One region of the Undibacterium sp. Ji49W genome, then DNA from elsewhere that is predicted to be linked to it. Evidence: predicted binding sites of a transcription regulator. Region 1 holds the regulator's gene; each other region holds the start of a gene.

What was found. The regulator FliA, encoded in region 1, starts transcription of late flagellar genes. The targets are predictions, from matches to a motif close to CTAAAGTTTNNNNNNNNNNNGCCGNTA.
Region 2: ACO0LK_RS22205 (FlxA-like family protein) is a predicted target of FliA. The motif match lies at 4,276-4,302, and genes of this name have one in related genera.
Region 3: ACO0LK_RS16445 (flagellar protein FlaG) is a predicted target of FliA. The motif match lies at 4,662-4,688, and genes of this name have one in related genera.

Annotation. Positions count from the first base shown of each region.
Region 1 covers NZ_JBMPOW010000003.1:126,127-136,567, forward strand. The annotation lists gene flhB (flagellar biosynthesis protein FlhB) at 1-868, shown strand, start outside; gene flhA (flagellar biosynthesis protein FlhA) at 865-2,952, shown strand; gene flhF (flagellar biosynthesis protein FlhF) at 2,949-4,286, shown strand; gene ACO0LK_RS04775 (MinD/ParA family ATP-binding protein) at 4,279-5,121, shown strand; gene ACO0LK_RS04780 (RNA polymerase sigma factor FliA) at 5,126-5,857, shown strand; gene ACO0LK_RS04785 (flagellar motor protein) at 5,839-6,579, shown strand; gene motD (flagellar motor protein MotD) at 6,613-7,449, shown strand; gene ACO0LK_RS04795 (flagella synthesis protein FlgN) at 7,566-8,066, opposite strand; gene flgM (flagellar biosynthesis anti-sigma factor FlgM) at 8,069-8,377, opposite strand; gene flgA (flagellar basal body P-ring formation chaperone FlgA) at 8,523-9,272, opposite strand; gene flgB (flagellar basal body rod protein FlgB) at 9,449-9,853, shown strand; gene flgC (flagellar basal body rod protein FlgC) at 9,889-10,293, shown strand; gene ACO0LK_RS04820 (flagellar hook assembly protein FlgD) at 10,316-10,441, shown strand, end outside.
Region 2 covers NZ_JBMPOW010000020.1:78,087-88,527, forward strand. The annotation lists gene ACO0LK_RS22190 (AI-2E family transporter) at 1-1,270, opposite strand, end outside; gene ACO0LK_RS22195 (helix-turn-helix domain-containing GNAT family N-acetyltransferase) at 1,606-2,598, shown strand; gene ACO0LK_RS22200 (patatin-like phospholipase family protein) at 2,641-4,050, opposite strand; gene ACO0LK_RS22205 (FlxA-like family protein) at 4,337-4,726, shown strand; gene ACO0LK_RS22210 (lipocalin family protein) at 4,780-5,340, shown strand; gene ACO0LK_RS22215 (response regulator) at 5,770-7,392, shown strand; gene ACO0LK_RS22220 (methyltransferase) at 7,506-8,216, shown strand; gene ACO0LK_RS22225 (sulfotransferase) at 8,213-9,451, shown strand; gene ACO0LK_RS22230 (arginase family protein) at 9,448-10,263, shown strand.
Region 3 covers NZ_JBMPOW010000012.1:166,176-176,616, forward strand. The annotation lists gene ACO0LK_RS16425 (hypothetical protein) at 1-214, opposite strand, end outside; gene ACO0LK_RS16430 (ATP-grasp domain-containing protein) at 336-1,577, opposite strand; gene ACO0LK_RS16435 (pyridoxal phosphate-dependent decarboxylase family protein) at 1,567-3,054, opposite strand; gene ACO0LK_RS16440 (hypothetical protein) at 3,230-4,216, opposite strand; gene ACO0LK_RS16445 (flagellar protein FlaG) at 4,229-4,525, opposite strand; gene ACO0LK_RS16450 (isochorismatase family protein) at 4,851-5,381, opposite strand; gene ACO0LK_RS16455 (LysR family transcriptional regulator) at 5,501-6,376, opposite strand; gene ACO0LK_RS16460 (quinone oxidoreductase family protein) at 6,501-7,472, shown strand; gene ACO0LK_RS16465 (lipocalin-like domain-containing protein) at 7,488-8,051, shown strand; gene ACO0LK_RS16470 (YjgN family protein) at 8,244-9,347, shown strand; gene ACO0LK_RS16475 (M48 family metallopeptidase) at 9,344-10,381, shown strand; gene ACO0LK_RS16480 (C13 family peptidase) at 10,409-10,441, opposite strand, start outside.

The sequences.
Region 1 (10,441 bases):
GATAGCGGTGCTGTTGCTGATCGTGGCGCTGGGTTCGCCGCTGTTGATCGGTGGCTGGCTGTTTAGCGCCAAAGCCCTGCAACCGAACTTTGGACGCATGAATCCGATTTCTGGTCTTGGCAATATGATCTCAACCCGTGCGGGTGTGGAATTGGTGAAGGCGATCATTAAAACCGTATTGGTCGGGGTGGTGGCATGGATCGTCATCATGAACCAGAAGAATGCCATTTTTGCCCTGCCGCTGGAATCGCTGAAAACAGGGCCTGCCCACGTTGGCCACATGATGGGCGTGTGTTTTTTGGCCATCGTTGGTTCGCTGGTGGTGATTGCGGCGATTGATGCGCCTTACCAGATGTGGCAATACGCTGAAAAACTGAAGATGACCCATCAGGAAGTGATACAGGAATCGAAAGAAGCCAACGGTAATCCACAAATCAAGGCAAAAATCCGCGCCCAGCAGCGTGAAATGGCACGCCGTCGCATGATGTCTGAAATCCCGACCGCTGACGTGGTGGTCACCAACCCGACCCACTTTGCCGTGGCATTGAAATATACCGAGGGTGGTCGTGGCGCGCCCAAGGTGGTCGCCAAAGGTGCGGATGCAGTAGCTGCCAAGATTCGTGAGTTGGCACAAGAACACAAAGTACCTTTGCTGGAAGCGCCACCGCTGGCACGGGCGCTGTTCAAACACACCGAACTGGGCGATGAAATCCCTGAAGCCTTGTATGCCGCCGTGGCCGAAGTGCTGGCTTATGTTTATCAGTTACGCAGTTACCGCACAGGTGCAGGAAACAAACCGATGGAACCGAATGACTTATATGTACCACCTGAGCTGGACCCGAATAATCAAGCAGGAGCCCCAGCATGAATAGCCTCAAATTACCTGCCTGGATGAACGGTATGAATACCCGGGCGCTGGCGGCGCCTTTCCTGATTATCCTGATGCTGGCAATGATGATCCTGCCCTTGCCGGCCTTTGTACTGGACGTGTTTTTCAGCTTCAATATTGCGATTGCGATCATTGTCTTGCTGACCAGTCTGTACACCGTCAAGCCGCTGGATTTCATGGTGTTTCCTACGGTGCTGCTGGTCAGTACCATGTTGCGCCTGTCGCTCAACGTCGCTTCTACCCGCGTGGTGCTGACGGAAGGTCATACCGGTCCGGATGCAGCCGGTAAGGTGATTGAAGCTTTCGGCCACTTTCTGATCGGTGGCAACTACACCGTGGGTATCGTGGTGTTTATCATCCTGACCATCATCAACTTTACCGTGGTGACCAAGGGTGCTGGCCGTATTGCTGAGGTGGGTGCCCGTTTTGCCCTGGATGCGATGCCGGGTAAACAAATGGCGATTGATGCTGATCTGAATGCCGGTCTGATCGCCGAACAAGAGGCGCGCCGCCGTCGTACCGAAGTGGCGCAAGAAGCTGAATTTTATGGTGCCATGGATGGTGCCAGTAAATATGTACGTGGTGATGCGGTCGCCGGCATCATGGTTACTGTGATCAATATCGTCGGTGGCCTGATTGTCGGTATGGTGCAGCATGATCTGGATTTTGCTTCTGCGCTGAAAAACTATACGCTGCTGGCCATTGGTGATGGCCTGGTGGCACAAATTCCTTCCCTGATCATTTCTACTGCTGCCGGTGTTGTGGTGTCGCGTGTTGCCAGTGACCAGGATATCAGTGGTCAGTTGATCGGGCAGTTGTTTGCCAAGCCACAGGTCATGATCATTACCGGCGGCATTATTGGCGGCATGGGTTTGATACCCGGCATGCCGCATATCGCCTTTATTTTGCTGGCTGCAATTCTGTGTGGTGGCGGTTATCTGCTGAACAAGCGCAATGAAATGCCTCCTGCCATGGATGAAAAACAGGATGCGCCCGCAGCCGCGCCGCAAGAGATGGAAGAAGCGACCTGGCAGGATATTTTGCCGGTCGACACCCTGGGTCTGGAAGTGGGTTATCGCCTGATTCCGCTGGTGGACAAAAACCAGGGCGGCGAATTGCTGCGTCGTATCAAGGGCATACGCAAAAAATTTGCGCAGGAAGTCGGCTTTCTGTCGCCACCTGTACACATCCGTGACAATCTTGAACTTAAACCATCAGCCTATCGCATCACGCTTAAAGGGGTGGAGGTTGGTGTTGGCGAAGCACTCAGCGGTCAGTACCTGGCGATCAATCCAGGCATGGTCACCGGCAATTTGCCCGGCGCCGTCACGAATGACCCGGCCTTCGGCCTGCCTGCCGTATGGATAGATGGCGGCATGCGCGATCAGGCGCAGGCGATGGGCTATACCGTCGTGGATTCGGGTACGGTGATCGCCACGCATCTGAATCATCTGATCACTTCCCACGCTGCCGAGTTGCTGGGCCGTCAGGAAGTGCAGTTGCTGATGGACCACCTGGCCAAGGATATGCCGAAGATGGTGGAAGAGCTGGTACCAAAAATCCTGCCTTTATCTGTGCTGCAAAAAGTCTTGCAAAACCTGTTGATTGAAGGTGTGCATATCCGCGACATGCGCACCATCATTGAATGCCTGTCAGAACAGGCCATGCATACCCAGGATGCCGGTGAGCTGACTGCCCAGGTGCGGATTGCCCTTGGCCGTGCCATCGTGCAGCAGATTTTCCCGACCGGGAATGAACTGACTGTCATGACGTTGGATAACCGTCTGGAACGTTTGCTGATGCAAGCCTTGCAGACCAGTGGTGCTGATGGTGCCGGTATTGAGCCTGGCCTGGCCGACACACTGGCAACCCAGACCGAAGCCGCTGCCCAGCATCAGGAGCAATTGGGCCTGACACCGGTCTTGCTGGTGCCTGCACCGCTGCGCGCCTTGCTGTCACGTTTCCTGCGTCGCACGGTGCCGCAACTGAAAGTTCTGTCACACGCAGAATTACCTGAAACAAAAACAATTAAAGTCACCAGCCTGGTTGGAGGTCAATCATGAACGTCAGAAAATTTACCGCGAATACTTCTCGCGAGGCTTTGCGCATGTTGCGGGATGCCCTGGGCGCTGATGCGGTGATTTTGTCCAACCGTAATGTCGGTGGTAAGGTCGAGATTTTGGCGATGGCGGATGAAGCCATCAGTGCGATTGCCCCTTCATCTACTGATGAAGCACCAGCGCCGGCATCTGTGCAGTCTATACCCGATACTCCACGCTTTGCGCCGCGTTATCAGTCTGAAGCACAGGCCGAAGCAAGGACTGAAGCACGGATCGAAGCACCAGCGGTTATCCGTCGACCGCTGAAACCGGCGATCGCCATGGATGCTGATATTGAAGCCGCCGTCAGCGCCGGTGAATTGAATAATGTGATGTCAGAAATCCGCTCCATGCGCAGCATGCTGGAGTCGCAACTGGCCGAAATATCCTGGACCCAGACCCAGAAGCGGCATCCGCAGAAGGCCGAAATTCTGCGTGAAATGCTGGCGACTGGCTTTAGCGCCGGCTTGTCACGCTATCTGGTAGAAAAATTGCCGGAAGCCGGCAAGCTCGAAAATGGCCTGGACTGGATCAAGAATACCTTGGTGCGTAATCTGTCTACCATCGACAATGAAAACGAAATGCTGGAAAAAGGCGGCGTCTATGCCCTGGTAGGTCCTACCGGTGTTGGCAAGACCACGACTACGGCCAAACTGGCCGCGCGTTGTGTGATGCGTCATGGCCCTTCCAAGCTGGCGCTGATCACTACAGACGGCTACCGTATCGGCGGTTTTGAGCAATTGCGTATTTACGGCAAAATACTCGGCGTCATGGTGCATGCCGTCAAGGATGAAGCGGATTTGCGCATTGCCTTGTCCGAACTCAAGAACAAGCATACGGTATTGATTGATACTGTGGGTGTCAGTCAGCGCGATAAAATGGTGACCGAACAGGTTGCCATGTTGTCAGGAACAGACACTCCGGTAAAACGTCTGCTGTGCCTGAATGCCACCTCGACCGGTGAAACCCTGAGCGAAGTGGTGCGGGCCTATCAGGGTAATGGCCTGGCAGGTTGCATTTTCACCAAGCTCGATGAAGCTGCCACCATAGGTGGGGCACTGGACATTGCGATACGCCAGAAGCTGATGGTGTATTACGTCGCCAGCGGCCAGCGGGTGCCGGAAGATCTGCATATTGCCAATAAACTGTACCTGATAGACCGTGCCTTCAAACTGAAACGCGAGACAGCCGCCTTCCGTTTGCTGGATGAAGAATTGCCTTTGTTGATGGCTGGTACCATGGGTGCCGGGAATGCGGCGCGTGCTGCAACTGTGTCCAGGGAGGTGTCCCTTGGCTAGTTTTGATCAGGCAGAAGGCCTGCGCCGCATGCTGGCCAACCCCAAGCCCAGAGTCTTCACTTTTCTGTCGGCCTTGAAAGAAGATGAAAAAAGTGGCATGTTGGTGAATCTCGGCGTAACGCTTGCCAGGCAGGGTAGTGAGGTATTGATGATCGATGCGCGGGCTTCGGACAACAGCATTGGGGCCTGGCTGAATGCAAGCAATGATCGTACCTTGTTGGATGTAGCGAGACAACAGCGTACAATGAAGGAAGCAATCAAAATGGTGGCTGCCGGTTTGTCGGTGACGATGCTGACCAGGCAGGCATCGCTAACGTCTGCTTTGCCGCCAGAAAGTGCGCGGCAACTGACTGAAGTGTTTGATGTCGTGGCCAATCAGGCTGACCTGGTGATGGTGGATGGCGATATCAATGCGAATGACGCATTTGCGCTGGCGTCACTGGATGACAGCGAATTGGTGATACAGGTTTCTGCCGATCCGCATATGATCAAGGCCGCATACGGACTGATCAAGCGGGTCAGCAACAGGGTAGGAAGGCGCGGTTACGGTATTCTGGTATCCGGCGCATCAGAAAAAGAGGCGAGATTGATTTACACAAATATGGCACAGGCCGCCAGCCGTTACCTGGCTGTGCCTTTGCACTATGTCGGCCATGTGCCGGAAGATGAGCATGTTAGAAAGGCAGCGCATTTGGGACGTTCCGTGATTGACGCTTTTCCAAAAGCGCGTGCTTCGCTGGCTTTTTCAAAGCTGGCGGAACAATTGGCAATGACTGCGCGTTCGACATTATGTTTAGAGGGAGTCCCTGAGCTGGGTGTCGGTCTCGGAATATAAATACATGTACACCGCTAGCGGAAAGTCCGATAAAAACTTCCTCCTTCGGGAGCACGCCCCACTGGTCAAGCGCCTTGCTTACCAGTTGAAGGCGCGTCTGCCTCCCAGTGTGGAGGTGGATGATCTTGTGCAGGCGGGCATGATAGGCCTGCTGGATGCCGTCAACCGCTATGAAGACACACATGGCGCCCAGTTTGAAACCTATGCCGTGCAGCGCATACGCGGTGCCATGCTGGATGAATTGCGCAGCAGCGACTGGTTGCCGCGCGGCGTACGCCAGAACATGCGCAAGATAGAAAATGCCATGAACACCTTGCAGCAAAAGCTGGGCAGGCCACCTCTGGAAACCGAGGTCGCCAAGTCGCTCAAGCTGTCGCTGGAGGAATACCAGGACATGCTGACTGACAGCGGTGGCCATCAACTGGTGTATTACGAAGATTTTCATGATGCCGATACCAAAGAGCATTTCCTCGATCATTATTGTTCTGACCTGTCGGGCGACCCCTTGCAGGATTTGTTGAATGATGATTTTCGGGATGCCGTGATCGGGGCGATTGACAGCTTGCCCGAGCGAGAAAAATTGCTGATGGGCTTGTATTATGAGCAAGAGTTGAATTTGAAGGAAATCGGGGCCGTGATGGGGGTATCTGAATCACGGGTGTCGCAATTGCATAGTCAGGCGGTAGCCAGGCTCAGGGCGTACTTAAGGGAGAAGGCGTGGACTGGGCTAGCATAGTCGGACTTTTACTGATCGTTGTCGGCATCGTTTCCGGGCAGTTGCTGGAAGGTGGCCGTCTTTCTTCCCTGGTGCAGCCGGCTGCGTTTGTTATCGTCGTGGTGGGCACCATAGGTGCAGTACTGATGCAAAGCCGTATCAAGGCCTTTACCCAGGGCGTGCGCATGCTGCGTTGGGTGGTGTCGGAACCGCCTGACAATAGCAAAAAAAATGTGGAAGATGCACTGATCTGGAGTGTGGTCGCCCGAAGGGAAGGCTTTCTCAGCCTGGAACGCTATATGAACGCGTCGACTGATCCCTTCATCAGCAAGGGCCTGCGTCTGGTCATTGATGGTATCGACCCGATCCGGCTTAAGGACATTCTGGACGTTGATATTTCGCTGTATGAGATGGAACAACGCCAGTCTGCCAAAATCTGGGAAGCCGCAGGCGGTTATTCGCCCACCATCGGTATTCTGGGGGCGGTGCTGGGTCTGATCCATGTGATGGAAAACCTGACTGACCCGTCCAAGCTGGGCGGTGGTATTGCCGTTGCCTTTGTGGCAACGATTTATGGTGTGGGCATGGCCAATCTGTTGTTTTTGCCGGTCAGCCACAAGTTGAAGGAAATCATCAATCGGGAAGTCACGCGACGGGAAATGTTGTCCGACATTTTTTACAGTATTGCCCTGGGCGATAGCCCGCGTGTGGTGGAAGAGCGATTGACCAATCATAGAAATTGATGGCTTGCCTGCTGTAACGCCTTAAAGAACCCTATGGCCAGAAGAAAATACCACGAAGAACCTGAAAACCACGAGCGCTGGTTGGTTTCTTACGCCGATTTTATTACGCTGTTGTTTGCCTTCTTTGTGGTGATGTATGCGATTTCTTCTCTGAACGAGGGGAAGTACAGGGTCTTGTCGAATTCACTGACGGGGGCTTTTGGCAAGGTCATGGTCAATCCCAAGACGGTGGATATGCCGAATGAACCGGTCGTCAAGCTCGACCCGCTGCCGCTGGTGAAAGGTACACGTGTGAACGAGGCCCTGCGCAAGGAAAAAGCGCAAATGACCACCATGGCCAAGGATATCATGACTGTGCTGGAGCCGCTGGTACGTGAGGGCAAGGTCAGGGTCAGTCAGACCAGTCGCGGTATCACCATAGAAATCAATGCCAGCCTGCTGTTTGCGCCGGGTGAGGCACGCCTGAATGTGGATTCGATACAGGCGCTGAGAGCCATTGCTGGTGTCTTAAAGCTTGATACCCATGCCATACAGGTAGAGGGGCATACAGATAATGTACCCATCAAGAACCCGATTTTCCCTTCCAACTGGGAATTGTCAGCAGTGCGCGCCAGCACGGTTGCCAGGCTGCTGACTGAAAACGGTGTCGATGAAATCAGGGTGACAGCCGTAGGGCAGGGCGCTAAATTGCCGGTCAGCGACAACGATACGCCAGAAGGCCGGGCCAGGAATCGCCGGGTGTCTGTGACCATACTGGCAGTATTGCCAGAGGCTGCGGTAGATGTACCTATCTCGCCAACGGCCCCGGCACCTGTGTCGCTACCGGCAACGTCATCTTTGCCGGCTGTCGCGCCCGCACCTCAACCATAAAATTGGCCGCATTTTTTGTTGGTTGAAACAAAAACAGACCCGTTTGCGGGTCTGTTTTTTTATGGGCACTGGCTATATCAACTGATCTAAACTGATTTAAATGGATCTAAACGGATCTAAGTCGCGATATAACCCTTGCCTGAGGTGCCTTTGATTGTGGACTGGCCATTTGGGCCATACATGGGGGATGCGGCCTGGTTGCCTTGCTGCAATACGCTCAACATGGCCTGGCTTTGTGCCAGGCGGCGGTTAATCAGCAGGCCATTGGTCTTGTTGTCTTCTTTTGCCTGCATCGACAATTGCAGAAGCTGATCCCAGTACAGGGTCGCATTCGGTGCATTGTCGGCACTGCCAGCCTGCTGCAAATAGGCCTTCATGCCATCCAGATCTGCTCTGTAGCCAAGTTGTGTCAAAAAAGCATTGCGCTTTTTTTCCAGTTCGGACATCTTGCCGACCAGTTGCCCTTTGCTTTGGGTGTAATCGTTGAGTAATGTGACATCGCTATCAACAAGTGCGGACTGCTCTTTTTTCAGCAATTCAGCCAGGGAAGACATGGTGACGACTTCTTCCTTCAGGCATTGTTCAATTGCAGTATGTCCGGAACTTGTTGGGTTCATGGCTAGCGTTTTCTTGCGTTAAGTAAGTCTTTGACTGTTTCCAGAAGACCATCAGCGACTTTTTCCGAGTTCACTTGAAAGCGTCCCTCAGAAATGGCCAGCTTGATCTCTTCCACCTTCTTCGTCTCGAATACGGCATTGCTCGCCTGTGTGCTTTGCAGTGCCTGCAATTGCGTGGACAGGGTCGAAATTTGCACCTTCGACGAATTCGCAACGGGAGCCGGTGTGTTATCTGCCGGTTTTTCCGTGCGTGCCTGCTGGGGGCTTACGGGCAGCCCAGAGGTCTTGTTAAGTGCGTCATCAATTTTCACAGCGATACCCTCAGTATGGGAATTACAAACATCTACATCCAGTTTATCGGCTGTGTAATTTTAAACTTTAACCTTACCTCAAAAAAATATTGCACTAACTTAATTGCATTTATTTTAAGTGTTTCTTTTTTGGCTAGTATTTATGCTAGTAAACGATTTCTATGATGCCACCATTTTTGGCAATGCCGCTAATAGTTTGCCCTGAACTTGTTTTGGCTTTGGCAACTTGTCCGTCAGACGCATTGTTCAGTGCTACCGCGTCGGTAGCGACCTGGAAGCCCGGGCCGGTGCTGATTACCCTTACCGATTGCCCCTGTTGTACTACTGCCGGGCTTTTCAATACATCGGCCCGCAATATGCTGCCAGATGTCAGAGACATCTGCATGCTTTTGCCAACGGCCTGTTCAGGGCTGGTGACAACACCGGCTGGCAATTTCGAAATATCTCCACGCATTTTGCTCAGGTCGGCCATGGTAATGACTTGTCCGTGAGAAATAGCGTTGGCAGTCACATAATAATCAGCCGTCACCTGCACATTGGCCTGTAAATAAATGAGCCAGGTGGCTGGCGCGCCGCATTTGATGGCCAGTGTGACCTTGCCCCAGGGTTTGCTGCCTGGCGGCAAATAAGGATTGAGAGCGTCGCAGGCTTGCAGATTAAGGCGCTTGTCGACGTCGGCGACCGTAATTTGTACTTCACCGTTCAAGCCGCTGGTTTGTAATGTCAAAAAATCAAGTGCCACCTGCTTAAGCTGGACCGGGTCTTGTTGCGTGGCAGGGTTGGCTGCCTGCGCCGCTCCTGTTATCCCAGCTATGCCAGCCATGCCCACCATGCTAGCCATTGCCATCAAAAGCCATGCTGGCAGCCGTTTGCCTGTGTTTAGTGGAGGTTTCATCCTGATTCCTGCGTTTATCTGTTCCGGATTCCATTTTAGGATTCCTGCCGATTTTTGAAAGCGGGAATAAGCAGGGTTTTCTCGTTCTGCTTGCCTGATCAAACTTGTGTGACGACGAATAATATGCAAGGTATAGCAAACCGTGGGCATGCCTGATCGGTGAAAAGGAGAAGATGATGGCTGGTGGATTGGATGATTTCTTGCGCTTTCATGAAGTGGCTCTATCCGTCAGGGGGCAGCGTCAGCAATTGCTGGCATCAAATATTGCCAATGCGGATACGCCAAATTATAAGGCCAAAGATGTTGATTTTTCAGCAGCGCTGAGTAATGCCCTGCACCAGAACCTGACGCAGTCGCCTACGGCCCTGAATAAAACGGCCAGCCAGCATCTGGATACGGCAAGTACGGTAGCAGGTGTGGCCGCCCAGTACCGCCCTACGATACAGGGCAGTGTGGATGGTAATACGGTGGATATGGATGTGGAACGCAATCAGTTCACCGACAATGCATTGCGCTATGAGGCCAGCCTGACCATCATCAATATGCAGATTAAAAATATGCTGGCGGCAATACAGGGCTAAACAGAAGCTAAAGCACGAATACAAGGATTATCATCATGTCACTCTTTAATGTATTTAATGTTGCCGGTTCAGCCATGAGTGCGCAATCGCAGCGTCTGAACGTGGTGTCAAGCAACCTGGCGAATGCCGATAGTGTCACCAGTTCTGATGGCCAGCCGTATAAAGCCAAGCAGGTGGTTTTCAGCGCCGTACCCATGGCAGGTACGGCCTCCACCGCCGTCAAGGTGAATGAGGTTGTAGAAGACAGTAATCCGCCTAAACTGATGTATGACCCCAAGCATCCACTGGCTGATGAAAAGGGCTATGTCGCCACACCGAATGTGAATGTGGTGGAAGAAATGGTCAATATGATATCCGCATCGCGTTCTTACCAGAACAATGTGGAAGTCATGAATGCGGCCAAAACCATGTTGTTGAAAACATTGACCCTGGGTCAATAAGTTTAGAGTAAAGGAATAAAAGATGACCACCATACAGACTGATGCCGTTGATCCAACTTTGCTTGCGACCATGAATGGCAGCAAGACATCGGCCAACTCAACCGAGGATGCGCAAAACCGTTTCATGACGTTGCTGGTTACTCAACTG
Region 2 (10,441 bases), on a different contig from region 1:
GATCATTTGCACCGAGGGCAAGGCCAGGCAGCAGGATATGGTCGCAATATTTGGCAAAACTGAATTTACGCAGATATGTTTTGGCATCGCGCACTATGGCATCGACATCAGCCGCCAGCGCTCGGTGAAAGAAGCGATGGGCTTCATCCACATTTGGCGCATCAGCAAACAGGATGGTGATCGGCTCCAGCGCACTGACGTGCCGGCCAGCGACCACCATACACAAGGTGAGGGGAGTCGACAATAAAAGACCGATTGGCCCCCACATGGCACTCCAGAACAGGGCCGATACCATCACTGCAAGTGGCGACAGTCCGGAACTATGGCCATATACCTTGGGTTCTATCACGTTTGCTGCGATCAGTTCAATCACGCCAAAAATGGCAAGACATAACAGCGGCAGGGTCCAGCCAGGGTCAATGGCCGCAACGAAGAGAGTGATCGCGCCGCCGGCAACGAGTGCCCCCAGATAGGGGACGAAACGCAATACGCCACTGAGTGCGCCAAACAAAACCGCGTGAGGAACGCCGGCAGCCCAAAGCACCAGTCCAACGACAACACCAAAGCCGGCGTTTACCAAAAATTGTGAAAAGAAAAAACGGGACACGCCTTCAGTTGCATCGCCCAGTGCCTTGATGGTTCTGCTGACATCGCCTTTGCCGGTAAGGCGGATCAGGCGATCTCTTAGCGATTCATGGTCAAGCAGGATAAACACCAATAGCACCAATACCAAGCCCGTTTCGCCAACCGGGCCAGAGATCGTCGAAATCAGTCGGGTGACCGTCTCGGTTGTGGTTAACTGTGCCTTGCGTATTTCCACAGGTATAGGCTGAACTTGTCCGCTGACAAGTTTTCTTTCTGCGCTGGACTTTGGTACGGGGGTGGGAGCAGGTGGCGTCACCGCCTTGAGTTCTGCCTCCAGGCGCGCAAACGGTTTCTCGGTCATTTCGCGCACTGCTTCAAGCTTGGAGTGAATGGCTGAACGGTACTGTGGAAGTTCTGTCGTCACCGCCACCAACTGGTAGGTGAGTATCGTGCCTATCCCGGCTACACCTATTCCGGCAATCAGGAGAGCGCCAAATGTTGCCGTCAAACGTCCCATCCCAATACGGCGCATGCCATTGATCAGCGGCGCGATAATCAGGCTAAGGATCAATGCCAGCGCGACTGGTTCCAGCACTTCACGGCCAAAATGCAAAAGCGCGAGTACACAGGTCACAGTGACAATTGAACTGGAAGTAAGCCGGGGAATGGAAGGGAGACTAAGCATGTAGGGTCCGAAAGTAGTCAGGACGAAGGCGTATTAATAGGAAGCATGGATTATACGAAACATCGCACGTATTTTCTGTCCTATTTTTCTTGCAGAAAAATTCGGCACTCCGGCGCAGATATCAAGGCGTTTTATTCAAACGGAATGATCAGGTTCTTGCAGGTTTAATCGCCCGTAATTTGTCGCAAATGGACGACTGACCCGGCAATCAACGCACACACGGCTTGCAAAGCTTGCAAAGGTTGCGCTTTGCAACTATATTAATCATTAATTGGTTGTAAATCGCAACTAATTTTCGCTTGATGTGGGGAAAAACACAAGATATGAGATCATCAATGGACCTTAACGATGCTTCAAGCCATTCCCGGGAAACCACAATTCTGGAACTACGCGAATTTTCGCGCAAGCTCGTGCGTGAACTCGGCTTTATGCGACCCACCCTGGCCGATAGCGATCTTGCGCCTTCTGCGGTACACGCTATTCTTGAAATTGGTACCCGGCCGGGTATGAATGCCAAGGCCTTAGGCCACATCCTGCGACTGGATAAATCGAACACCAGTCGACAGGTAGGCAAGCTGGAAAACAGCGGGCTGGTCGAGCGCAGAACAGCAAGCGAAGATGCCCGTTCATCAAATCTGTATTTGACGAGTGAGGGCCAAAAGATCCGTAAAAAAATCGATCGCTACGCAAGCAATCAGGTGTCCGGTGCGCTGAGCCGCATAACGCCATCCGATCAGCAAGAACTGGTGCGTACGCTTGCCTTGTATGCCGATGCGCTTGCGCAAAACAACATGGTGGATACCGATACGGACAGTCCTGCGGGCATGTCCATTCTTGAAGCTTACCAGCCGGGCTGCATTGGCGATATTGCCGGTTTGCATGCCCGTTTCTACTCCGCACATTGGCATTTCGGCGCATTCTTTGAACAAAAAGTGGCAACGGAACTGGCCAGTTTCGCAGGCAGCTTGCCCGCAGACGGCAAGGCACTGTGGACGTATTCAGATAATGGACGTACGCTGGCTTCTATTGCTATCGATGGCGATCATGAAACGGGCATCGCGCATTTGCGATGGTTTATTGTAGATGATTCCTTGCGTGGCTCCGGCATTGGGCGGCAACTCATGGCGCAAGCAATACAATACGTGGATCAGCAATTTGGCGAAACCTATCTCTGGACCTTCAAGGGGCTGGATGCCGCACGCCACTTATATGAATCCTTCGGTTTTCAACTGACCAATGAAGAACCAGGTCAGCAATGGGGAACCAGCGTTACCGAACAAAGGTTCAGTAGAAAGCTACCCCGATCTTACGCTAATGGTGTGGAGTGAAACGTCAACTTTGCAAGCACCGCGTTACAACCGCCACCCGCATTATTCCACCATTTGTTGCTTGAAGGCTTGAAGCTTAGACTCTTGCTGCTGGGGGAGCGAACTCTTCTTGAGACTTTCCAGCATTCGCTGGAACTCTGAGGATTGACGTAAAACATCACGGCCAGCCGATTGTAATTGCTCCACATAGTCGGGCGCGATAGTAAAAGCGGTAGGCACCTGCAACAGCGAGCGACGTTGGCGACGGTCTTTGATATCTCGCAGACTGACGCTGATGACGTGCATTTCTGCATCGGCGGCAAAAGGGCTGTCCTTTTTACCGCGATGTTCGACGATTTCACGGTTCCAGCGTGTGACATCATCATTGAGCATGGCCAAGGTGACCTGGGAATCACGAGAACCAACCCCAAACAAAAGCGCATCAGCGACTTGCCCCGTTGTCGGTACCTTGTCGTTCTGATCGATTCTTTCTGCCAGATCACGCTCTGAATTAATCGAGATCAACACCACACGTCGTATAGAACCCGGTGCTGCCCCGCGAAAATTGGCCTGCACTGATCCATCGGCGATTGCCCTGTCCAGCAGCATCCTGACACCCAGATTATCTGTCAGACCACCATCCACCAGATGCAGGTAAGGGCGCTCAGCGGCATTTTTATAACTGTCTTCAGTTGCTTTGATGATGCGGGATCTATAATTGTCTTCACCCAGATTGCCCTTGCTGATTCTGGCAGCGTCTGGCCGGTTTGGACAATCGTGGGCGTAATTGCGCAGCGTGAGTGGCGTCAAAACGATTGGTACGGCCGACGATGCTGCTGCTGCAAAAGACAAAGGCACACTGTCCAGATCAGAGCAGATCAGGGCGAACTGATCTGCCGTAAATTCGAATGGCGCACCGGTGGTCAGGTCAGTGGCAGTGACCACAAGTTCAGGCGCACGCGGGTTTTTTTGTAAATCACCAAACGTCATGCCACGATAAAGTCTGTTCAACTGCTCGCTTAACACCTGGCTACGACCATACCAGGGAGAGCGCAGTCTATACATTTGTTTAGGCGAAAACGTGTTTTGTATCAGACTGCCTTCAAAATTGGACAGCAAAAATTCGGATTCAAAACGACTGAACGTATCTTCGCCAAAGGCAGCGTAATACGCCGCCAGGATACTACCGCCAGACACACCGCTGATCATGCCAACTTTGTCGAGTATCGTCGTCGACTCACCCTCCCAGGTGAACCTGGTGTCTTTCAACTCACGCAGCACGCCCAAACCAAACGCCGCCGCACGTGCACCGCCACCCGACATGGTGACAGCCACCACGATGGATTGGGGTTTTGACGGCTTGCTTTGAACGGCATTGGCTGGGGTCGCCCTGGCAATTTCATTTTGCCAGGGATGAAATGTCGAGCAGGCACTTAACAGCGTTGCCAGGCCAAGCACCGCACAGCGTTTCATGTTTAAAAATAATCTCATCTTTATTCGTTTAATTCGCTCAATTCATTAAATCGTACCACCCAGTTTGGCAGTATTTGCGGTATTTGCGGTATTTGATTGTGCGGGCGTAAAATCAGCACACCAAGACCTTGCAGTACCTTACCGCACCGTTGCACGCATATCCATATCAACATCGGCAAGTACCAGCTTTGCCAAGAGAGCAGGGTACAAAGATATAAGATTATATAAAGTTTTTTGCAATTTACACCGTTAACGACGTTGGATGTATAAATAACGAGAGATCAACATGGCAGAGTCAGTTTCATTTGACCTTAGAAACGTAGTTAATCGCGTAGTCAATCAAAGTGAGGGTGCAAGTACTGGAACAAATAGTGCAGATGTCGGCTCGCAGATTGAAGCCTTGAAGAAAAAACTCATTTCGCTGCAAAAAGACTTTAAGGAAGCAGTCAGCGAGCAAAGCAAGGAAGGCCAGGCAAAAGCCAAGCTGATTCAAATGCAGATACAAGTCACCCAGGCCAGAATGGAGCAGCTAATCGCCCAACAGGCACAGCAAGCCCAGCGCGCATTGGAATCAAACAAGACCGGGAAGCAGGGCGCTTCTGCTGATACACAGATCAGTCATGTAAAAAAAGCAGTGGACCCCGTCTTGGGTGGTAATGTGGATGCGTTCGTGTGACACCTGCGGTCGCTGAAGTATACAATGGGGCATTCAGCTATTTGGACATGCTAATGAAGATAAGATTCCTCACCGCTTTATTGTTTGCACTAAGCGTCAACGCAAATGCCAGTGATGCGCCCCAGGCTACAGTCGTCAAACCACTTGAAACCATTGCCGCCCTGGACGTTCCGCGCTATATGGGCACCTGGTACGAAATCGCGAAATTCGACAATCGCTTTCAAAAGAGATGCACCAGTTTTACCACTGCAAGCTACTCTGCGATGCCTGATGGCAAAGTGCAGGTTATCAATCGCTGTCGGGCCGAAAATGGAGACCTGGTAGAGGCTATCGGCGTGGCCCGCCAGATAGGTGCAGCAGATTCGCCCAAGTTAAAAGTACGTTTTGCCCCGGCCATCTTGTCCTTCCTTCCCATGGTTTGGGGCGATTATTGGGTCATCGACATCGACCAAAGTTACCAACTGGCCGCCGTCAGCGAAGGCACTCGCGAGTATCTCTGGATATTGTCACGCACAAAAAAAGTTGATCAGGCAAAGTACGACGCCTTAATAGCCCGCCTGACAGCCCAGGGGCTTGATGTGAGCAAGCTGGTTTTGACTAGACAGGATTATTAGCAGTCAATTCAGGCGCATTACTGTATTACACCGCTTGCTAAGGCTCCTCTTTAGCTACGACGCGCCCTGCACGGCATCCCGAATCACCTTGCTCACACTCATCCTTATTCATCATCGGTTAATTGAGGGCAACCCCGGCACTTCGCGACCGACTTAAAAAACAGCTGATTAGCACGGAACTCCGTTGCAACTGGTAGAAATGCCGGAATGCATTTACAGGATCAGATTTAATCTGGAATTAATTAACTTTACGGCAATAATTTCTGGATATACTGGGATTTTAAATCTATAGCTATCTAAAATGCAAAAAAAGAAATTTCTGTTTTGATACTTATTGTTTTTAAAAAAAGTCCAGCTATATTGAAAGCATGTAACTTTATATAAGCATTTATTCACAAAGCAACGTGATGAAGTATGTCAGGAGTTTGGATGGAAACGCCAAATACGCGTCCGAGAATATTAATCGTAGATGACGAAGTGCTGCACATGAGTGCGCTGAGTGATTTATTACGCGATCAAGATTACGACACCGCCGGTTTTGTCTCTGGTTCGGAAGCATTGATTCAAATGCGGGAAACGACATTTGATCTCCTGCTGACAGATTTAATGATGCCCGAGTTCGACGGCATTGAAATGGTGAAAGCGGCTCGTCTTATTGACTCCGACCTGGCATGCATTATCATGACCGGGGAGGGGACGATAGCATCTGCGGTGGAAGCAATGAAAGTGGGCGCATTTGATTACATTATTAAACCATTCAAAATTTCTGTACTTCTCCCTGTACTTGCCAGGGCGTTGGAGGCGCGGAAGTTGCGAATGGAAAACGTCAATCTCGAACGCCTCTTACATGCTCATGTTGCCGAACTTGCTGTCTTGAACAAAGATCTTGAATTGGCTAAAACGCATGCAGATATTGCGAATCGGGCGAAATCTACCTTCTTGTCCAACATGAGCCATGAATTGCGTACGCCACTTAACGCCATCCTTGGCTTCGCGCAAATATTAACGTCTGAGACCTTATCAACAACACTGGATGAAAAAAGAGAATTTGCACAGCACATAGAAGAAGCAGGGATTCACTTGCTTACTTTAATCAACGAAATACTCGATTTGGCGAAAGTGGAATCTGGTTCAATGAGTTTATCACTTGAACCGGTTGCACTTGAAGATGTATTTGCTGAATGCAGTACGATGATCGAACCTTTGTCAAAAAAACGTACTATTGGTGTTGAATTCAAACCCGTTCATGACTTGCATGTTTTTGCTGATCGGATACGTTTGAAACAGATATTGATTAATCTGCTGTCAAATGCAATTAAATATAACCGGCCAGATGGCATGGTTACAGTGAATTGCGAAATAACCGACGGAAAACAATTGCGCATTTATGTTCAAGATACCGGTATCGGGCTCACTGCGGCACAACTCGAAACTATTTTTCAACCATTCAATCGCCTGGGGCGTGAAGTTTTTGACGAAGAAGGTACAGGAATTGGCCTGGCATTAGTAAAACACCTGGCTGATGCAATGCATGGAAAAATCGGTATTGCCAGTGAAATAGGAGTAGGCAGTACTTTTTGGATAGAACTGCCCATGAGTGATTCTTCGATGCCAACTTTAGTGTGTAATTCGGTCGAAGGAACGGCGCCCAGTTCGTTTAATGACTCTCTTGTAAAGGGAGAAAAAACCATCCTTTACATAGAAGATAATCCGACGAACCTCAGATTGGTCAAAGAGCTTATGCGATTTCGTCCAGATTTCAGTTTCCTGTCTGCCACGGATGGATTTTCAGGAATAGAATTGGCTCGCTTGCATTCACCTCAAATTATTTTGATGGATATTAATTTACCCGGCATCGACGGAATTGAAGCACGGCAAATTCTCAGTGAGGATTTAAGAACGGCACATATTCCGGTTATCGCTCTTACGGCAAATGCGATGCCCTCTGATATAGAAAGGGGGATAGCTTCGGGTTTCTTTCGTTACATTACCAAACCCATCGATATCAATAAATTCACTGAAGCCATAGACGCGGCCCTGAAACTGAATTGAAGCGATAGTTTTTAACGAATCCATTCAGTCAGCATGTATTTGATACTTGAATTTACGTGCCATGAAAATTTGCTGCGTAGTCTTGAAGTCACTTTTATGAAAGTGGGGAAAAGATGAAGCATTTTTCTAACGAAAATATTGACAACATTGCGCGTATAGACCGTTGGCAAAAAGGTAGACAAAAAGCATTCAAGGCAATTCCCTCAACAGGAAAAACGTTTAAATATCTTGGTAAGGAATTTCTGCTCTATCCGGGCACATTTTGGCCATTTGTTGATAGTCAGCCGCTTGTCCGGAATTTTCGAATTAAGCCCGAAGACAGCGTGTTGGATATTGGTACGGGTTCAGGTGTTATTGCTATTTTCGCCTGTTATCAAGGTGCAAGCAAGGTATTGGCAGTAGACATCAATCCGTCCGCCATCAAGAGCGCAAAGCACAATGCAAAATTGCATGGATTTGACAAAATAATGCAAGTCAAAAACTCAGATCTTTTTCAAAAAATTAAAGATATTCAATTTGATGTAATTACAGCGAATCTTCCTTTCAGGAATAAATTTGCACATGATGTCGTAGCGCAATCTCAATGGGATACAGATTTCAAAACGAATGCTCGCTTTTTTGAAGAGGTCGGTCACTATTTGAAACCAAACGGACGAATTTATTTTGCGCAATCCAATTTTGGGGGCGTCCAAGAAATGAAAGTCCTGGCAAAGGCAGCGGGGTTTTCTGTTCGTGCAATAGGTAGTGCTGCGGCAGACCAAGAAGAAACGAAGAAATTTTTTGCATTTGTTATGAAAAGGATTGCAGCCAGAAAACCTACATGATAAAGACTATTCGAGCAGTCAATGAGTTGCGCAACGTGACGCACTCAAGCCTTAATTTGCAGGTCCGAAAGGTGGCGGTGATTTTAACCTCACCCAGGTCCGGTTCTACCTTATTGAAAAGCGTACTGGCATCTCATCCAGATATCGCTACCCTAGATGGAGAAATTACTCCATTTTTGACTCTTACAAATAATGGTTTTGGCTTCAATTCAGATAGTGATGCTATCAATAGTTTTTCAAATTTAGATACATTGGCTGATAATACACTTGATGACTTGACCGTGGCTGCAAAGGAGATACCGGATTCAGGATTTTTAAGAAAAAAATGGGAAAAACGTTTGTTATTGCAATTCCCGAGTTTATTTTCCGATTCTCAGCAGCATCTTGATTTAATGGACTCTCTGGATGAGGCGTTGGATGAATTTAAGGCCGGCAGCGGCAAAGACGAATTCGCTCTGCAAGAGATAATGCTCACCAAAGTATTCCGGCGTACGCCATGGAGAATGGCATATTATGATGGTCGAAAAGATACAGCGGGCGCGGTTTGTTTTAATGAAAAAATAAAATTGGAAGAACCACCATTCGTATTGCCAGGACTGTATCGACGACAGTTTACCGGGCAGGATGCTCTAGAAAAGACCTTGCTATTCAAATCCCCTCCGGATGTCTATCGTGTTGGCATGTACGAGCAACTTTTCCCTAATGCAAAAATAAAGTACATACATTTAACAAGAGGATATGCACAGTCCGTGAATGGCTTGATGGATGGCTGGTTGTCTCCAATAGGGTTCTTTTCGCTGGACTGTAGCCAAGTCGACGTGCAACTGGCGATCGAGGGCTATTCAAACGTGGTCGATTTTGGTGAAAAATGGTGGAAATTTGACTTGCCACCAAACTGGAAAGAATTTACCAGAGCACGCTTAGAAAATGTTTGCCTCAATCAATGGCTGTCGGCACACCAGACAGTTCTTGACAGCGGAGTAAAAACACTACGCGTAACTTTTGAAGAATTTTTATTGCGACCAATCGACGTAATAATAAAAATCACTGAATATCTTGGCCTCAGTAAAATGCAATCACTGCCAGAATTTCGACCCATGATGGCAACGGAAACACCCAAATTAAAACGATGGGAAAAACGAAAGAATTTGCTGACGAATTTGGGAACAGATCCAAAAGTCATCACAATGATGGCGGCGCTTGATTATTCGATGGCCCCGGAAACATGGATATGAATCACCGCCTCATAATTCCATTTTTAACAGGACAGCGTCGCGACGGTTTATGCCGTATTCGTGACATAGATGGCGATGTGTGGGACATATTGGATGTGCCTGATTTTTCTGAAACAGATATTGGCGATGCAAATGAAAAACTGCACAGAATGGGAATAATTTACCGACGTCTCTCCGAATCCGTAGAGCGTATCCTTAACCACGGCTTACGGCCTGTCTGTGTTGCGGGTGATTGCATCTCTACACTGGGTGTACTGAGTGGGCTACAACACGGGGGGAAAGAACCGGATCGCATTCTTTGGTTGGATGCGCATGGAGATTTCCACACGTGGGAGACGACACAAACGAAATATCTTGGTGGAATGCCGCTGGCTTTCTTGGTTGGCAAGGGTGACAGAAGAAAAAGGGAGCGGGATTCTGTAGCAGCCTTTACTAACATGGTCGGCGTACGAGCTTATCCGGAAAAAAGAATCGTTTTATCTGATGCACGCGATTTGGATGTTGGCGAACGTGAAGCTGTTCAAAATTCTGGCATCACTGTCTGCAAGCTAGAAGACATTTTCACGTATCTATCGATTGATGAAAGTATTTATCTGCATTTTGACACAGATGTCATTGATGCTGAAGTAGAAATGCCGGCGCTTAAATATCATGTGAAACATGGGCCCGGCTACGCAGACATTGCCCAGCTCTTTCGAATGTTGCGTAATAGAAAAATCGTTGCCATTTCAGTCTCTGCCTGGCATGAGGAAATGGATAAAGATGATAAAACTGCAATTGCTTGCCTAAGTTTATTAAAGGAACTAGAATAAAAAGCAAGTTTCTTTGCCTTAGTGGTAGTTAGAACCGATTGTATGCTCAGCTTCCGCGTCTTTTCAATTTCTCCTCGTTGCAATTAAAGTTGGGTGTTTCTTGTAAATTTGTCTTTTGTTGTATTCGCCTCACTCTTTTGTTTGTTATACGAGTCTCGATAATGTGGAAGAGGAATCG
Region 3 (10,441 bases), on a different contig from region 1:
ACAGTCTGGCGTAGGTACGTGCGGCGGCGGTATAAGCCTGTGCGGATATGCTGGAAGCAGTGGCCGAGCTAAATGCATACATCGCATCGTGCGCGTTCAAAGGCACGGCAGCACAGCCGTATTTATTGGTGCCATCGGCTTGCAGAATGAGCCTGGCATCACCACCATCAATCAGCAACTGATCGAGCGTGGGTAAATCTTGTAGTGTACTCATGGGCATGAGTGATCTGGCTCCTTGCAACACACTGTGACACACTATGGCTATTACACACTATGACAAGCTACAGCGTGGCCCATCCCTGCCTGATGGATGGGCTCACATTCCATATCAGAACTTACGCAGCAGGTGCTGTTGCCATGGCCTTGAGTAGCATGTCGCGGAATGCGGCAAACAGTTTTTTCATCGGTTCCTGTTTGTAGGGGAACATGTCTACCGGGTCCATGGCATGCACGATCATGTCACTATCCACTTCAAATATCAGCAATTTGCCATCGCGGGTTTCACCGCAGTCTATGCCGACATAATCCAACCCCAGGCGTTGGGTGATTTCTGCAAATGCGGTCAGGTGGCGCGGTACAAAATCGGTGTCAAAATTTTCCATAAAGCGTTTTTCTTCATCGCGCTTTTCCTGGCTTTCGGTCATGCCTGCGTTCAGGTAATGAATCATCCAGTGTTTGGAAATACCCATGTGGGAAATAAAGGGTTTGCCATCGATGAGGATAATGCGGTATTTACGGAATTGACCATCTGCGCTGCGGTAATCGACAAAGCGGGCAACATAAAATTCATCGCTGGGTACGGCTTGCAGATAATCGGGAATATCTTCGGGCGATGCGACTTTTCTTAAGCCATGCCCGGCATGAGAACCCAAAGGCCGCACGATGATGGGGAAATCATCACCAGGCAATAAGCTGCTGATTTCTATGTCGCCACTGCCCAGTTTTTCCAGCGTAGGCCGGTCTATGCGGATGGAGGTGGGCATTTCTATGCCTTCGCCAGCCTGCAACAATGCACAGGCACCGTCACGTCCCAGATGCGTAATGCGTTCTGGTGCGTTGATGACAGGCCGTGGCCAGCTGTCTGCCAGCGCCTGTAAATCCAGCAAAAGTTCATGCTTGTCGTCCGCTTCACCAACGGCCACAAACAGGACATCGTGTTCGGGTAGTTGTTCTATGGCGGGTATGCCGGCACCGACGTATAACAGGTCCAGCGCGATGTCTGAATCTTCCACCAGAAATTCCAGCGGGGTATTGGCCATCAGATCGCCATCGGTCATCAGGGCCAGCAATCTGATTTTTGTTTCATGCGCCGACGGGATGGAATACAGGGGTTGCAGCTTCAAGGCTTCCATCTGCGTCGCCAGCGCAGTGTCGCGGTGGCCCAGCAATAACAGGGTGGTTGCCAGGTCCATCATGGCATTGGCATCATTGGGATATTTTTCGGCATGGGCAATCAGTTCCATGCCTTGCGGTTTCATGTCGACACCGGCAAATGCCTTGCGCATCAGCGGTGCCAGGCCGATCAGCTTGCTTTGCTGTGCTGGTGCGGCGGTATTGGTATCCTGATTATCGTTCATGTGACTTGTCATCCTGTTTGCTTGCTGCATGTTGGTCTGTGTTGCTGAACTGGTCGCCAAAACGCAGGGTGGCGGCGATCAGTGCATCGATATCTTCAGTGCGGGTACGGTGATTAACAATAGCAGCACGTATGGCCAGTTGCTTATTGATGGTATTGGTAGAAGGCGCAGAAATACCCGATTCATGCAAGGCCACCACGATGTCGGCATTGACCACATCCGGGTTCGCACAGCGATAGCGGAAGCAGACAATATTCAAGGCCACCGGGGCCAGCAGTTCCAGTTTTGGGTTGGCAAGTACGGCCTGTTTCAAGTATTGCGCCACCTCGCAGGTGTGGGCAATCATGCGCCCCAACTGGTCTGCGCCATACACCTGTATGGTGAACCAGGTTTTGAGGGCGCGAAAACCGCGAGACAGGTCGGGACCAAAATCGCAGGGCCAGGGTGAACCGGCGGCCAGGCCTTTGGTATCGCGTCGCAGGTAACTTGCAGGTGTGGCAAAGGTGTTGTAATGGGCGGTGCTGTCACGCACCAGGATAAACCCGGCGTCATACGGAACCTGTAACCATTTATGAAAATCAAAAGCGATGGAATCGGCCCGCTGTATGCCATTCAGACGCGGTGCCAATGCGGGTGACAGCATGGCCAGTGCACCAAAAGCACCGTCGATATGAAACCACAACTGCTCCTGCTGGGCGATATTTGCCAGTGCATCCAGATCATCAATCGCACCGACATCGACTGAACCTGCGGTGCCGACAATAAAGAAAGGGGTCAAGCCGCTGGCACGGTCCGCCGCTATGGCGGCTTGCAGCAAGGCAGTATCCATTTCAAACTGCGCATTCATGGGGATGACACGCAAGGCATCCATACCCAGACCGGCCATGTCCATTGCTTGCGCAATGCAGCCGTGGGCACCGGCAGAGGTGTAGGCCACCAGCCTTGACGTACAGGCAGCCAGACCTGTCTGACGCACCTGCGTGCCCAGGGCACGTGACCTTGCTACCAGCACGGCAATAAAATTGGCTATGGATGTGCCAGTGACAAACAGGCCGCTGGCTGTGTCAGGGAAATCAAACAGGGCACTGACCCAGCGGGTGACTTGTTTTTCGACTTCGATGGGCATGTGATCGCGACCACCCAGATTGGCATTCAGGCCCGCCGCGAGCATTTCTGCCAGCGTACCGACAGGGTTGCCACCACCCTGCACCCAGCCCATGAAACCCGGATGGCTGTTACCTACCGAATACGGCAGGACATGGTCCATGAACTGTTGATGCACTGCCGATAAATCACTGGGACCAGCAGGCATGGTTTGCCTGAACTGCGCCCGCACGGCGTCCGGTATCGGTTGCCAGACCGGCCGCTCGCGCAGGTGTTCGGCATAGTCAAGAATATCATCCAGCATGCGATGCCCCTGCGCCCGTAATGCCTTCCAGTCGCTGGGGTCCAGTGATTCATTGTCAGATGCTGCCATGCCTATTCCCAATTTCTCTTATCTACATACGGTAATTATCTATGAGAGTAGGACGATTAAAGCAGCGAATACAGGCGTTTTTGCAGCTTTATTGATGCAGAGAGACAATTTGTAAGAAATTTGGCTGACTTGCGATGGTCAAACGACAATATTTCAGGGCATCTTACCCTGTCAACTATGCGCCAGCAAACATCTCCGCAAAGACGCTGGCCCTGGCCTTTGCCTTGGGGCCGGACCAGTAATCACGCAATTCCATAATGGTCTGCTCGCCTTGCCTGATGCAGATCTCAAACGGACGTTGCTGTATGACTTCGTGCACATAGCTGGCAAAGCCATCGGCAAAGTCATCATAGACATTGGTGGCGGCATACAGAGTGGGGAAACTGGTCTTTTGCAGGTCTTGATAAATCTCGGGGATCAGTTCACCCGGCAATTGTTCGCCCGTGTAGAAGCGCAAGTGTTTGCGTTGCGGAAAATCGTTGCGCAACAGGGGGATGACATCACCACTCATGGCGATTTGCCATGCCAGCGACAGGTAGCTGTATTCTTCTGTTGATTTGAAGCGTTTGGAACCTATCCACCAGTCTGGCAGGTATTCGCTGTTGGCATTGAGGACATGGCCAAATTCATGCAGCAATATAAACTGGATGGCATTTTTGCGGTTGTCGTTGTCCGGCGTTTCGATGATGACATCAATGCGGTACTGGTCCTGCGGCAGGAAGGGGGTGTATTCTTTCCAGGTGGCCCAGTCATTGGCTGCACGGTGCAAAAATGCATCAGTATCCATCAGGCAAACCACGCCCAGTTGCTGGCCATCCGGCGCCATGACCACATCGGTCAGTGCAGATGAACCCAGGCCACGGGCAAAATACACGCCCAGCAAGGGGCGGGCCAACAGTTTCAACAGGGATGGTGGCATTTCTGCCATGGCATTTTGCACATCAGCCAAAAAATCGGCGGCAAGCACCACTGCTTCAGGTGATGCTGCCAGGGCGGGATCAGATTGCTGCACCCCTTGCTGACTGCCTTGCTGGTTGATTTGCTGGCTGGCATTGACAGAGGCCACATAGGCCAGCACCTCGGCAGGTGCCACACCCAGTCTTTCAAGAACAGGACGGCCCAGTTGGGCGCGCCAAAAATCCGGGTCAGACGTTAAAATCACGCATCAACCCTCTCAGGCCTGGGCGTCGAGCAACAATCCAGTTTTGCCCCCCAGATCCTTGGCGATGGACAATGCCTGGGCAGACGGTATCTGCTGGATCACGGTATTGGTTTCACGGTCAACAATCTGCACAACCACTTTGCCTGAGCCACTGTCCAGATTTAAATTCACGCTATTGCTGGAATCGATAAAGCGATTGATTTTATCCACAGACTGCTTCAACTCGGCACTGCTGATGGCGGTGGCTTGCGTTGCATCTTTCGCAGGCGCGACATCACCAGCAGCCAAATCCTTACCTGAAGGCGCCAATTTTGGTGCACTTTTAACATCTTGCCGAGGCTCAACAGCAGAGATGCTTGTGCCCCCGCCTGTTATCTGACTGATATTCATATCATTCCCCGACTGTAATGTAAAAAATCAAAACGGATTACTGCGTTAACATCATTAACGGTAGCTGTGCTTAAAAGTTTAATTTTTTATTCAAAAAACGGGCTGACGGGATATTTACGCTGACAGGCGGTGGGGGTTATAGCAAATAATTGCCAGAAAAGCATTAGCTGACCGATGCCGCAGACCGCTCCAGCCTTCTCATCAATTATTTCAAAATAACAACATTGACAGAAATTAAGCGGGCCTATGACCCAAACACCTCAGCCACCGTCCTTACCATCAGGCGGCTATTGGCCGGGGTGGACAAGTTTTCCCATACCCAGTTGTGGTGTTCGATGACTTTTTCGGCCTTCATGTGGGGGCGGTCGCCTGTGGTATGGGCGTCGGACAGGGCAATGACATCAAAACCATGTGATACGGCAGAGCGTATGGTGGTATCTATGCACAATTCAGTCGCCAGGCCGCAGACCATGAGGGTGTGGGCACCGGTGATTTTCAGGTGCGTCAGCAAGCCGGTGTCGGCAAAGGAATCGCAGGCAGTTTTATCGACGAACACATCACCTGGTGTAAACGGCAATTCGGGGATGACTTCCCAGCCGTCAGAACCGACCATTGCGTCATCATTGGCATGACGGATATAAATGATTTGCCCGCCATGCTGGCGCGTGACTTCGGTCGCATGCTGGATGCGGGCGACCACTCCCTCTTTATCATAGCGCGGCGTGGTGCCATTCACCCATGCGTTCTGCATATCGATAATGAGTAAGGTATTCATTGTGCTGTTGCTTGCCTGTCCAAAGCTACATGATACCGCGTTGTTCAGCACGTGGTGCAGTGCAAGGTCCACGTGCAACATTTGTTCATCATCAGGCAGTACTATTTTCAGGCTGATAGTCAGGTCAACAGGTCTTGCACTGCCTGGCTGGCAAACAGGCTGATTAACTGGTCCGCCACTGCTCTCACCCTTACAGAGCGGCGCACATCATCATGCATGACCAGCCACAGTTTGCGCTGCACGGGGCAAGGCGGGTCTTGTATGCGTTGCAGCTCATTACTACCCAGACCTTTGGCCAGGTAATGCGGCAATACCGACACCCCCATGCCTGCGGCCACCACCTGACGCAAGACCAGTTGATCATTGCTGCGTAACAGCACCCTGGACGGGTCGGCACCCAGCAAATTTTCCAGCCACTGGTGATGGGGCGTGCCAGAGTTTCTTTCATAGGCGGCAAATTGCCAGTCGCTACGATCCAGTCCTTTCAAATAGCTTTTTTTGGCATACAGTCCATACTGGATAGTCGCAACAGCCTTGATCACCAGCCCCGCTGTTTGTGGGCGCGACATGCGCAGGGCAATATCGGCTTCACGCCGGCCCAGACTGACTTCGTGTTTTTCGGCAAACAGTTCCAGTTCCAGACCGGGCAAGGCGGCATGCAGGTTTTTGAGGTTGGGTGCCAGTACAAATGATGTCAGGGTGGGTGCAGCTGAAATCCGTACCACGCCTTCCATCTGTCCTTCGCTCAGGGCTTTTCGTTCGAACGAAAACCAGCGATCTTCCACTTCCCGCGCATGCTGCACCAGGTTTTGTCCTTCCACCGTCAATTGCCAGCCGCGCACCAGCCTATCAAACAGGCGCAGGCCTAATGCTGCCTCCAGGGCATCAATGCGCCGTGCCACCGTGGTGTGTTCCACTTGCAGGCGACGCGCAGCCCCGGTCAGCGTACCGCTATCGACCAGCGCCAGAAAAAACCGTAGATCGTCCCAATTCATGATCGTCCCAATTCATCATGGTGCAATTATGCACAGTCCAGGCGAATTTTTCAGTAATTTTATTTAAAGTGCTCTTTGTCTAAGCTATGTGCAACAACGCCCCTACTACATAGAAAGAGTAACGATGAAAGCCATACAGATACTAAGCCAGGGCGGTCCGGAAGTTTTACAACTGACCGACCTGCCCATGCCAACCCAAAAAGCCGGAGAAGTGCTGGTACGCGTCGCCATCGCCGGCATCAACTATGCCGATGTGTATCAGCGCAACGGGCAAAACCCTGCTGTCTTGCCTGCCATCCCTGGCGCCGAAGGCGCTGGCGTCGTGGTGGAAGGCAATCCAGACCTGCCTGCCGGTACCAGAGTGACCTGGCTATCACAGCCCGGCTCCTATGCTGAATACCTGAGCATCCCGGCCTGGAAGCTGGTAAGGCTACCGGATGACATCAGTAACCAGCAGGCGGCCGCCGTCATCATGCAGGGCGTCACCGTGCAATACCTGGCCGAAACCAGCTACCAGATCAAGGCGGGCGACACTGCGCTGGTGCATGCCGGGGCTGGTGGCGTGGGCCTGCTGCTGATACAGCTTTTGAAGCACAAGGGTGCCACCGTGCTGACCACCGTATCCACCGCTGCCAAGGAAGAACTGGCGCGCCAGGCCGGTGCCGATCATGTTATCCGCTATACCGAAACAGATTTTGTCGCGGCAGTGAGAGACCTCACGCAGCAGCAAGGCGTGCATGTGGTGTATGACTCGGTCGGGCTGACGACCTACCAGGGCAGCATGGCGGTGTTGCGCCCGCTGGGTTCGCTGGTGCTGTTTGGCCAATCCAGCGGCAATGTGCCACCAATTGACCCGATGACGCTATGCCGCAGTGGGTCCCTGTTCTTCACCCGCCCCACCCTCGCCCACCATGTGACCGACGCCGCCAGCCTGGCCGCCCGCAGCCAGCGCATACTGGGCTGGCTGCGCGAAGGTATTTTGCGCCCGCGCATAGGTGGCACTTATCAGCTGGCGCAGGCGGCCCAGGCCCATGCCGACCTCGAATCACGCAAGACCACCGGCAAATTGCTGCTGAATATAGCGACAGCCGACTAACTATCTGGAATGACCATGAACACATTACTACGCCCACTTAGCAGCCTCAGAAACCTGATACTGATCTGCATCACCAGCATCACCTGTATCACATTTGTCAGCCTGCCCGCCAGCGCCATGATGCAGCAGGATATAGATTTGAATGAACAGGCCCAAAAACGCCTGACCGGCACCTGGATGCTGACGGGTGCCCCAGAAATCCATGCCGATGGCAGTCGTGGCGAAACCTTTGGAGCCAATCCCCAGGGTTTGCTGATCATTGACGACACTGGTCGCTATTCGCTACAAATCTACAAGGCAGAAAGAAGCAAATTTGCCAACCCCGACAAGCGCAAGGGAACGGAGACAGAATTCCGTGCTGCATCGCTAGACACCAGCGCGCACTACGGCCGCTGCTTTATTGATGTGGAACGCAACGTCCTGATCTTCCGCATCGAACATGCGTCCTTCCCTAACTGGGATGGCAGCGAACAGGCCAGGCAGTTTGAACTGAAGGGCGACACCTTGAGTTACCGTGTACCGGCCGGTGCCAGTGGTAATGGCACAACGGCGATATCCATCTGGAAAAAGATACGCTAGCGGGACTGGCACAAAACCACCCTAGCCAGGTTGCAGCGTATCGCCATAGAGACACATCATCCATCCACCTGTCGGGGTTTGTGGCAAAGTCGGCTGCCTTGGATGGATAGACAATTAATGTACTTGACTTAATACCAACCCCATGCGATTGTCCATGCTCTAAAAAAATAAGTGCATGGGGAAAACACAAGCATGGATACCTTTCAAAATAATGACTTTTCAGCAAGTCATCAGCATCAGTCCAGCGGGACACTGCAACTTGAATTCAAGGGCAGTGGCAGCGAATACTTCCGTATCTGGATCGTCAACTTATTGCTGACCATCATCACACTGGGCATTTATTCTGCCTGGGCCAAAGTACGCCGCAACCGCTATCTGTATTCCAGCACCCAGTTAGGCGGCAGCAGTTTTGAATACCATGGCAATGCCATCGCCATCCTCAAGGGTCGTATCGTCGCCTTTGTTTTTATCGTTGGCTATCAGGTCGCCTTCAAATTTTCAATTGGCCTCGGCTTTGCCATGCTGGCAATGGTGATTGCCATCATGCCGTGGCTGGTCTGGAAAAGCCTGCAGTTCAAGCTGTATAACTCCAGCTACCGCGGCATACGCTTTGGTTTCCGTGGTACTGCCGGCCAGGCGTATTCCACCTTCTTGCTGTGGCCTTTCCTGACAGGTTTAAGCCTGTACTTGCTGGCACCGGTCTTTCACCAGCGTCTGAAGCAGTTCCAGCATAATGAAAGCCGTTTCGGTAGCACGCATTTTTCTTTTGATGCAGGCGTAGGCCAGTTCTATAAAGCGTATCTGCTGGGCATCGGTATCATGATCGTTGGCGTGGTCGTTATTTGTGTTGGTTTTGGCAGCACCGTCGCGGCCCTGGCTGCATTTGCAAGTAGCGGTGATGGCCATGGCAGACCAGGGGCCGTATTCGGCGCGGTATCATCCATGTTCCTGTTTGTGTTTGTACTGTATCTGTGGATGTTTGCCATTTACCCTATCTTTTTGACCTTGCTGCAAAACCTGATCTGGAACCATACCAAACTGGGTGAGCATCAATTCAAAAACAATATGGTGTGGAGCCGCATGAGCTTTATCGCCGTTACCAATATACTGGGCATCGTCTGTACACTGGGCCTGTTTATTCCGTTTGCCCAGATTCGTGCCTTGCGCTACCGTATTGAAAGCCTGGAGCTGGAAGTCAACGGTAGCCTGGACAACTTCATCGCTGAAACACAGGAACAAGTCAACGCAGCCGGCGAAGGCATGGCCGATTTACTGGATTTTGATTTATCTCTATGAACACAGTTGCCGCCATCTATTTTGATGGCAAAACCTCGCGCCTGTACCGGGTGGAATTTTCAGTAATAGGCGACACCGCTTATGTGCGCGAGATCACGAATGACCTGCACGAAGGCATGACCCGCAGTTGCCCGTTGACGGAACTGCGGGTCTCAGAACGTACCCGTCACGCGCCACGTAAAGTCACCTTCAGCGATGGTGCCTATCTGGAAATCACTGACCACGCCACCTTCAATGCCATGCTCGGCAACACCGGCTACCAGGATTCCACCGTGGTGCAACTCCAGCAAAGCTGGACCGGTACATTGCTGGCGCTGGCAGGCACGGTTATCGTACTGACGCTGGGTTATATGTATGGCTTGCCTGCCGCATCGCGTGTGGTGGCATTTGCCACACCGGTATCTGTAGAACGCAAGCTCGGTGATGGCATGCTGGATTTTCTGGACAAGCATATCTTCAAACCCTCGGTTCTGCCCGCCGCCAGGCAGGAAGAACTGAGCGCACGCTTCCAGCGACTGCGCCCACCACGTGGTGACAGCCCCACGTATCACTTGGTATTTCGCAAAAGCACCATAGGCCCGAATGCCTTTGCCCTGCCATCAGGCGACATCATCATCACCGATGAAATCATTGCGCTGATGAAAGACGATGAAGCCATCATGGGTGTGCTGGCACATGAACTGGGCCATCTGCATGAACGTCACCTGACGCGCCGCATCATACAAAGCTCGGCAGTGGGTGCTACGGCAACCCTGCTGTTTGGTGATGTGTCAGCGGTAGTGGCGAATATACCGACGCTGATGCTGGACCTGAAATATTCACGCGACGCTGAAACCGAAGCCGATGACTATGCCATGAAAATGCTGGACGCCAACGGCATTGCCCGTGAACACCTGGCCGTCGCCTTTGAAAAACTGGATGCCCTGGCACCCGGCATATCACCCTACCTGTCCAGCCACCCCGCCGGCAGCGACCGCGTCATGCGCATACGTGGCTATGACAGAGGCAGGGGCAGCGACAAAACCGAGCCTTAAAGACAGAGTCTAAAGATAGAATTTTTATTACGATGGCCCGGTCTTCAGCGCGGCAACATC